Herpetosiphon gulosus: one gene and its partner. The main gene of each other region encodes a partner of the protein of the gene in region 2 in a complex. Links are inferred from orthologs where the notes say so. Each region holds a gene or a part of one and is shown on either strand. Other genes may lie near its edges.

Evidence for each region.
Region 1: the proteins of secA (region 2) and secY are in contact, whole or in part, in a crystal structure (PDB 3DIN), measured with the Thermotoga maritima proteins. The link is inferred for Herpetosiphon gulosus from one-to-one orthologs. Residues at the interface, in WP_004082002.1 of Thermotoga maritima: Glu261, Ala262, Arg263, Lys300, Ala301, Arg302, Thr303, Ile304, Ile305, Leu323, Tyr324, Asp325, Pro326, Val329, Ser330, Tyr333, Ile336, Lys340, Phe345, Val349, Glu363, Phe364, Tyr374, Ser375, Gly376, Gly377, Glu393, Ile395, Thr482, Ser483; in WP_004081795.1 of Thermotoga maritima: Glu108, Gly109, Glu110, Glu111, Ala236, Glu237, Arg238, Arg239, Ile240, Thr241, Ile242, Gln243, Tyr244, Ala245, Arg246, Arg247, Val248, Thr249, Gly250, Arg251, Arg252, Val253, Tyr254, Gly256, Ala257, Ser258, Thr259, Tyr260, Leu261, Pro262.

What each region holds. Positions count from the first base shown.
Region 1 is NZ_BAABRU010000001.1:8,956-12,220, reverse strand. The notes cover bases 20-2,964. They hold secY (preprotein translocase subunit SecY), read right to left. Parts: upstream 2,180-2,964; coding sequence 860-2,179; downstream 20-859. Other genes in these bases: rpsE (30S ribosomal protein S5), read right to left, coding at 2,934-2,964; rpmD (50S ribosomal protein L30), read right to left, coding at 2,737-2,925; rplO (50S ribosomal protein L15), read right to left, coding at 2,285-2,737; ABEB26_RS00120 (adenylate kinase), read right to left, coding at 117-773. Outside these bases: more of rpsE, read right to left, coding at 2,965-3,265. UniProt on the Escherichia coli protein: The central subunit of the protein translocation channel SecYEG. Consists of two halves formed by TMs 1-5 and 6-10.
Region 2 is NZ_BAABRU010000004.1:297,199-301,134, forward strand. The notes cover bases 206-3,821. They hold secA (preprotein translocase subunit SecA), read right to left. Parts: upstream 3,505-3,821; coding sequence 406-3,504; downstream 206-405. Other genes in these bases: ABEB26_RS07180 (NUDIX hydrolase), read right to left, coding at 3,609-3,821. In the rest of the region: proB (glutamate 5-kinase), read right to left, coding at 1-87; more of ABEB26_RS07180, read right to left, coding at 3,822-3,936. UniProt on the Escherichia coli protein: Required for protein export, interacts with the SecYEG preprotein conducting channel.

The DNA of each region.
Region 1 (3,265 bases), on a different replicon or contig from region 2:
ATCCGTCACTGGGCTGTGCAATACGCCAGCAGACGGTGTATAGCATACGCAGCAAGCTAGAAGCATAGGCCGTCGGCCCATGCTTCTGCATCGGTACCTATTACTATACCACAAATTTAGCACGGCTTTGCCGATTCAATTGCTTGAACCATACGTGCAGTAATATCGTCGATATCGCCGAGACCATTAATTTCGTGCAAGATACCTTGCGTGCGATAATGGGCAATTAATGGCGATGTTTGGGCTTCGTAAACATCAAGTCGATGGTTGATCGTCTCAAGGTTGTCATCGCTGCGTTGGTACAAATCGCCTTCGCAGAGATCACAAACACCCTCGACTTTTGGTGCTCGGAAGTATGTATTATATACAGCTTGACATTTTCTGCAAGTCCAGCGCCCAATCACCCGTTGAATCAGCACATCTTTATCGACATGCAGCAACAACACAGCGTTGATCGCATCGTTATGTTCAGCTAGGGCTGCTTGCAGGGCTTCGGCTTGTTGAGGTGTTCGGGGAAACCCATCGAAAATCACCCCATTTTCACAATCGGGTTGGCGTACCCGTTCCAAAACCATGCCAATCACAACATCATCGGGCACAAGCTCGCCTTTATCGAGATACGATTGAGCGAGTTTGCCCAGTGGTGTGCCTTCACGCACAGCCGCCCGAAACATATCACCGCTGGCAATATGCTTCATGCCGGTGGCTGCTTCCAACTCAGTTGCCTGGGTTCCTTTGCCCGCTCCAGGCGAACCAAGCAAAATGATGTTCATAGGTCAGTGCTCCTCGGTGAGTCAGCAAAGGATGGCGAACGCCGTTGTTCGCCATAGCGCCGCCTGCCCACAGCAGTTAGCGTTTTTTAGCGCGAGATGAAGCCTTCGTAATTGCGCATCATCATTTGAGCTTCGAGTTGGCGCATGGTATCGACCGCTACACCAACCACAATCAACAAGCCGGTGCTGCTAAAGCCAATTTGCAAGCCCGTAATTTGTTGTACAAAATAAGGCAAGGCTGCAACCACCGCCAAGCCAACCGCGCCAATCAAGGTGATGCGGTTCAAGACTTTGGTCAAATAGACTTCGGTGTTGCGACCTGGGCGAATGCCTGGAATAAAGCCGCCGTTGCGTTGCAACATTTCAGGCAAGTTTTGTTGGTTGAACATCACCAAGGCATAGAAGTAGGTGAAGAGCAATACCAACACAAACATCGCCAAGGTAAAGGCTAAGCCATTCGGGCCAAAGCTGTTGACGAAGAAGTTGGCAACGCCATTGAAAAAGCCCGAACCATTGGGGTTCCAGAAGTAGGAAGCAACGGTGCTGGGGAAAATCAAAATGCTTTGGGCGAAGATCAAGGGAATCATCCCAGCCATATTTACCTTCAACGGCAAGTGGCTTGATTGACCGCCATAGACCTTGTTGCCACGCACGCGCTTGGCATATTGAACTGGAATGCGGCGTTGGCCTTCGGTGATCAACACGATCCCCACCACAGTGGCTAAGGTCACGATCAGCAGCAAAATCCCGCCGATCACGTTGTTACCTGAGCTTGAGGTGGTGATTGCTTGATAGACCATACTTGGCAAGGCCGTAACAATCCCGCCGAAGATAATCATCGAGAGACCATTACCAATCCCGCGTTCATCGATCAACTCACCCATCCAAACCAAGAACATCGAGCCTGAGACCATAATCGTCAAGATCGAGAAGGTTTGGAAGAAGTTTTCGGTAATGCTGAAATTCAACGTACCGAACAAATTAATCCCGCTGTTGATCAAGGATTTAATTTGGCCATAGCCTTGGAGATAAGCTAGTGGCACAGTGAGGAAATACTGATAGCGCTGAATACGATTGCGACCCTGCTCACCCTCTTTGCTCAATTGCTCCAGCGCTGGGATCAACGGAATCAGCAACTGCATAATAATTTGAGCCGTGATGTAGGGATAAACCCCCATGGCTGCGACTGAGAACTGCCGCAAAGCCCCACCCGAGAGCAAGTTGAGGAAGTTAGCCAAATCGCTCAACGGCAACTGACCATTAAACAACCGATCAAGTTCGGCTGTATCGACCCCTGGCACTGGGATAGCCGCGATAAAGCGGAAGATCACCAGCATCATCATGGTGAACAAAATTTTCTTACGCACTTCGGCGATTTTAAGCGCGTTGACCACAGCTTGAAGCATGGAATTCTCCTGTGTAATGCACGAATGACCTTCATTTGCAAACGGCGTAGCCTTGGGCAAAGCCCGCTACGCCGTCGCAAGAGAAGGTCATCGCATCACCATTGTTTAGGCGGCAGCGTCAATCAGTTCAACTGAACCGCCCGCAGCCTCAATTTTTTGGCGAGCGCTGGCGCTAACCTTGTGGACACGCACCTTGAGGGCTACGTTCAGGTCGCCATCGCCGAGGACTTTGATCGGTTGCTTGAGGTTTTTGATCAAGCCGACTTCGCGCAGTGCTTCTGGCGTTACATCGCCATTGTTCCATTCGATCAAATCACCGACATTAACGACGGTATATTCAACCCGGAAACGGTTGGTAAAGCCACGCTTGTAGGGCATCCGGCGGACTAAAGGATTTTGACCACCTTCAAAGTGTGGGTAGGGGTTTGGCCCTGAACGAGCCTTTTGACCCATCATACCTTTACCAGAGGTCTTACCTTTGCCCGAACCATGACCACGACCAACGCGCTTGCTTTTGCGAGTTGAGCCTGGTGCTGGCTTCAGATCATGCAATTTCATTACTTGGCCTCCGTCGCAGTCACTTCCTCGACAGTTACCAAGTGCTTGATCTTGAAGATCATCCCACGGACAACCGGAGTATCTGGAAGTTCGACCACTTGGTTCAATTTGCGCAAGCCGAGTGAGCGCACAGTATCTTTTTGCGCTTGGCTATAGCCGATTGAACTCTTTTTATAAGTAATACGCAAGCTCATCGTTACTCCTCCGTACCGCTGATAACGGCGCGGCTTTGGCCGCTCAGGCGGAATGACGATGCAGCGCGACCACGGCGACGGCCTTCTTCTTGCGGAGTGCGCAATTCAGAAAGTGCCTTCAAGGTAGCTCGCACTACATTGACTGAGTTGTTGCTGCCCAATGATTTGGTCAGAACGTCCTTGATGCCAGCGGCTTCAAGCACGGCCCGCACGCCACCACCAGCGATAACGCCGGTACCAGCCGAGGCTGGCTTGAGCAACACTTTTGATGCTTTATAGGTTGACACAATTTCATGTGGAATGGTGGTTCCGATAACGGAAACCGCGATCATAT
Region 2 (3,936 bases):
ACGCGCCAAATCGACCATGCGTGGGCGATGCAAACGGTCGGTTCCGTCGGTCAAAACGCTCGTCCCAAGTTTAACTACAATTCGCATATGCAGATCTCTATCCATCAAGATTATTACAAATAGCTATTTTAACCAATAATTGCTGAACCGCGCAGATTGATCCACGAAGCACATGAAGAGCAGTTTCAAGCCACAGATTAGCACAGATTTTGATGATTATGCTGCTGTTGCCTCTGTACTTCCTAGATTCTCGCCGCTCATTCTGACCCCTCGCCCCTGAATCCTGACCCCTACTATGTTGCCTTTTGATTTTTGACTTCTGACTTGGTTCTATGTTCTTAAATAAACAGGCCGTAGAGCAAAAACACCCCACGGCCTAGCAACGATGATTAGTTATGTCAAATGCTATTTTTTGCCAACTGCTTGAGCATGGGTATGCTTGACCGCCAAAATCGCCTCAAGTTCGGCTTCTTTGCCCGGCAAGCCATGGCAAGCTTTGAACTTCTTGCCGCTATCGCATGGGCAAGGATCATTGCGGCCGATTTTGATCACAATTCGGCGGGCTGGTGCAGCTTGGCCTGCGGCATTGCTGACCCGTCGCGCCGCCCCACCAACTCCACGTTTGGCGGGCTTGGGAGCTTCTTCAGTAGCGTTTTCTGAACCACCAGCGGTTTGAGCCAGAGCCAAACGGGCTTCCATTTCAAGCTCAACTTGGCGCAAACGCACTTGCCAGTTAGCAGCGTCGGTAAAGAAGTTGTAGACGATCCGGTTTTGAATGTTGCCTTTGAGTTCGTCGAACATCTTAAAGGCTTCGCGTTTGAAGGCTACCAATGGATCTTGTTGGGCAATTGCGACGTTGCCGATGCCTTGGCGCATTTCATCAACCGCTGTTAGATAATCGATCCATTCGCGATCGATTGCCCCCAGCATTTCTTGGCGCTCGAAGTGGGCAAAGAAGGCTTCTGGGCCGCTGACCCCAGGAATTGGCTGAACTCCGCGTTGTAATAAGGTGGTGTATTGGGTTGCCAACTCTTCGCCAAGCCGATTGTAGGCTTCTTCCACCACTTCGGTAGCAATTTCGCCAATTTCATCAGCTTGTTTGCCTTTGAAGCGGGCTGCCAATTCAGTTTCTTGGGCTTTGAGTTGGGGCACAATCGAATACAACTGACGCAAGAATCCTTCGAGATCGGGCTTGTCTAGCTCGCGGTTATCGAGAAATTCTTCGACATGGATGTCGATTTCATCAACGACCATCTCAAGAATCCGGTCGCCCATATCTTCGCCGCCAAGAATAGCATGGCGGTCAGCGTAGATCACTTCGCGCTGCTTGTTCACCACGTCGTCGTATTCGACCACATGCTTACGCACATCAAAGTTATAACCTTCAACCCGAGTTTGGGCACTTTCGATCGCTTTATCGAGCAAGCCCGATTCGAGTGGCAATTCTTCATCGCCATCAGACATACGCTCCATCAAGCGCTTGATCGTGTCAATTCGTCCGAAGCGGGTCATCAACTCATCTTCAAGTGAAATGAAGAAGCGCGACGAACCCGGGTCGCCTTGACGGCCAGCCCGACCACGGAGTTGGTTATCAATCCGGCGAGCTTCGTGGCGCTCAGTGCCGATGATGTGCAAGCCACCAGCTTCCATCACAGCTTTACGCTCAGCCTCGACATCGGCTTTAGCTTGGGCCTGGACTTGGGCTAGTTGCTCAGGCGTTGCATCGGCAATGGTTGTGCCAAGAGCTTTGAGATGTTCCTCAATTAAACCATCGGGGTTGCCGCCCAGCAAAATGTCAGTTCCCCGACCAGCCATGTTGGTCGCAATTGTGATCGCACCCGTGCGACCAGCTTGAGCCACGATATAAGCTTCACGTTCGTGTTGCTTAGCATTCAAAAGATAGTGTTCAAGCCCTTCTTGCTTCAGCAAATTGCTGACAATTTCGGAGCTTTCGACCGAGGTTGTACCGACCAAAACTGGGCGGCCAACTGCGTGCATCTCTTTGATTTCGCGCAGTACGGCGTGATATTTGGCTTTTTGCGAGGCATAAATATGGTCGCGATAATCTTCGCGCACGACTTGGCGATTGGTCGGGATAATCACCACTTCCAAATTGTAGATTTTGCTAAATTCTTCAGCTTCGGTGATCGCTGTACCAGTCATGCCACCAAGTTTATTGTACATTCGGAAGTAGTTTTGGAAGGTGATGGTTGCCAAGGTGACGTTCTCGCGGCGCACTTCGACCGCTTCTTTGGCTTCAACCGCTTGGTGCAAGCCATCTGACCAACGCCGACCTGGCATTGTCCGGCCTGTAAATTCATCGACGATCACGACTTCGCCATTTTGCACCACATAATCAACATCACGATGGAAAACATATTCGGCCTTGAGGGCGTTTTCCAAATAATGAGTTAATTCAAAGTTCTTGGCATCGTACATATTTTCGCCATCAGGCAAATTGAGGCGTTTTTCCATCACCTCTAAGCCCGATTCGGTCAAGGTAATTGAGCGTGATTTTTCGTCGATCCAATAATCGCCATCGAAATCGTCTTTCAAGCCCTTGCGCACTTCATCTGGCGAAATGCTTGAGCGCTTGAGGCCACGCACCAACGAAGAAAACCGACGATAGTTATCGCTGGATTCTTGGGCTGGGCCAGAGATAATCAAGGGAGTACGGGCTTCGTCGATCAAAATATTATCTACTTCGTCAACAATCGCATAGTGCAATTCACGCTGCACACATTGATCTTTGTGCTGCACCATGTTATCGCGCAGATAATCGAAGCCATATTCATTATTTGTTCCGTAGGTCATATCGGCCATATAGGCTTCGCGGCGTGAGCAAGGCCGCCAGTGCACCAAACGGCTATCATCTTGTTTGGCGTTGGGGTCGATATAATTGGGGTCGTAAATCGCTGAATAATCGTGGGCGATATAGCCCGTGCTCATGCCGAGGCTATGGAAGATTGGCCCCATCCAGCCACCACCAACTTTGGCGAGGTAGTCGTTGACGGTAACCAAGTGTGCGCCACGGCCAGGAATTGCATTGAGGAACAAGGGCAAGGAAGCCACCAAGGTCTTACCTTCGCCAGTCTTCATTTCGGCGATGCGGCCTTCGTGCAGCACAATCCCGCCGATCATCTGGACATCGTAGTGACGTTGACCAATCACGCGGCTTGAGGCTTCGCGCACCAAAGCAAAAGCTTCGGGCAACAATTCATCAAGCGCCGCATCTTCAATCGTCCGTAATTCCTTTTGATAGTCTTTTTCGACGGTGGAATCGTGGCGATTTTCGTCGGCGTAGCGGTCGTCGAGCGCTTCACGATCCGCTTTGGTTAGCTCTGCGAACCGTGTGCGTAATTCAGCCGTTTTTTCACGGAGTTGTTCATCGCTAAGAGCCTTCATTGTTGGCTCAAGGGCGTTAATTTCATCTAAGGTTGGCTGCATTTTCTTCACAACCTTAGCGTTGGGGTCGCCCAGTAGTTTCCCAAGCCATTTAAACATGTGGTACCTCGTGGTGTCTGAATATCGGCAGCACGGCTGCATCGCTAGATTATACCACGCAGCTTTGGGCCTTTGAATGCCTTAAAAGCTGCTTAAACGAAATGTTAACGCACTGCCAATAGTCGTGGAGCTTCGCGTTTGAGCAACCGTTGAAACTTGCCAATAAAGCGCCCAAGCTGCGGATCACTGCGTTCCAACGGCAGTTGATCGAGCGCAAACCAGCGAATTTGGCTAAATTCAGCTTGATCGTAGGCCAATGGTTGTTGCGAATCAGCTTGCACTACATACCACAAGGAAACATCAATATGACCTGCGGTCAACCCAACCGTTTCGGTCACGGTGATGAAGCAGGGATCTTGCCAATAAAACTCAGCTTGAATGCCCAATTCTTCTTCGATCTCACGAATCACGGTGATTGCTGGATGTTCATCT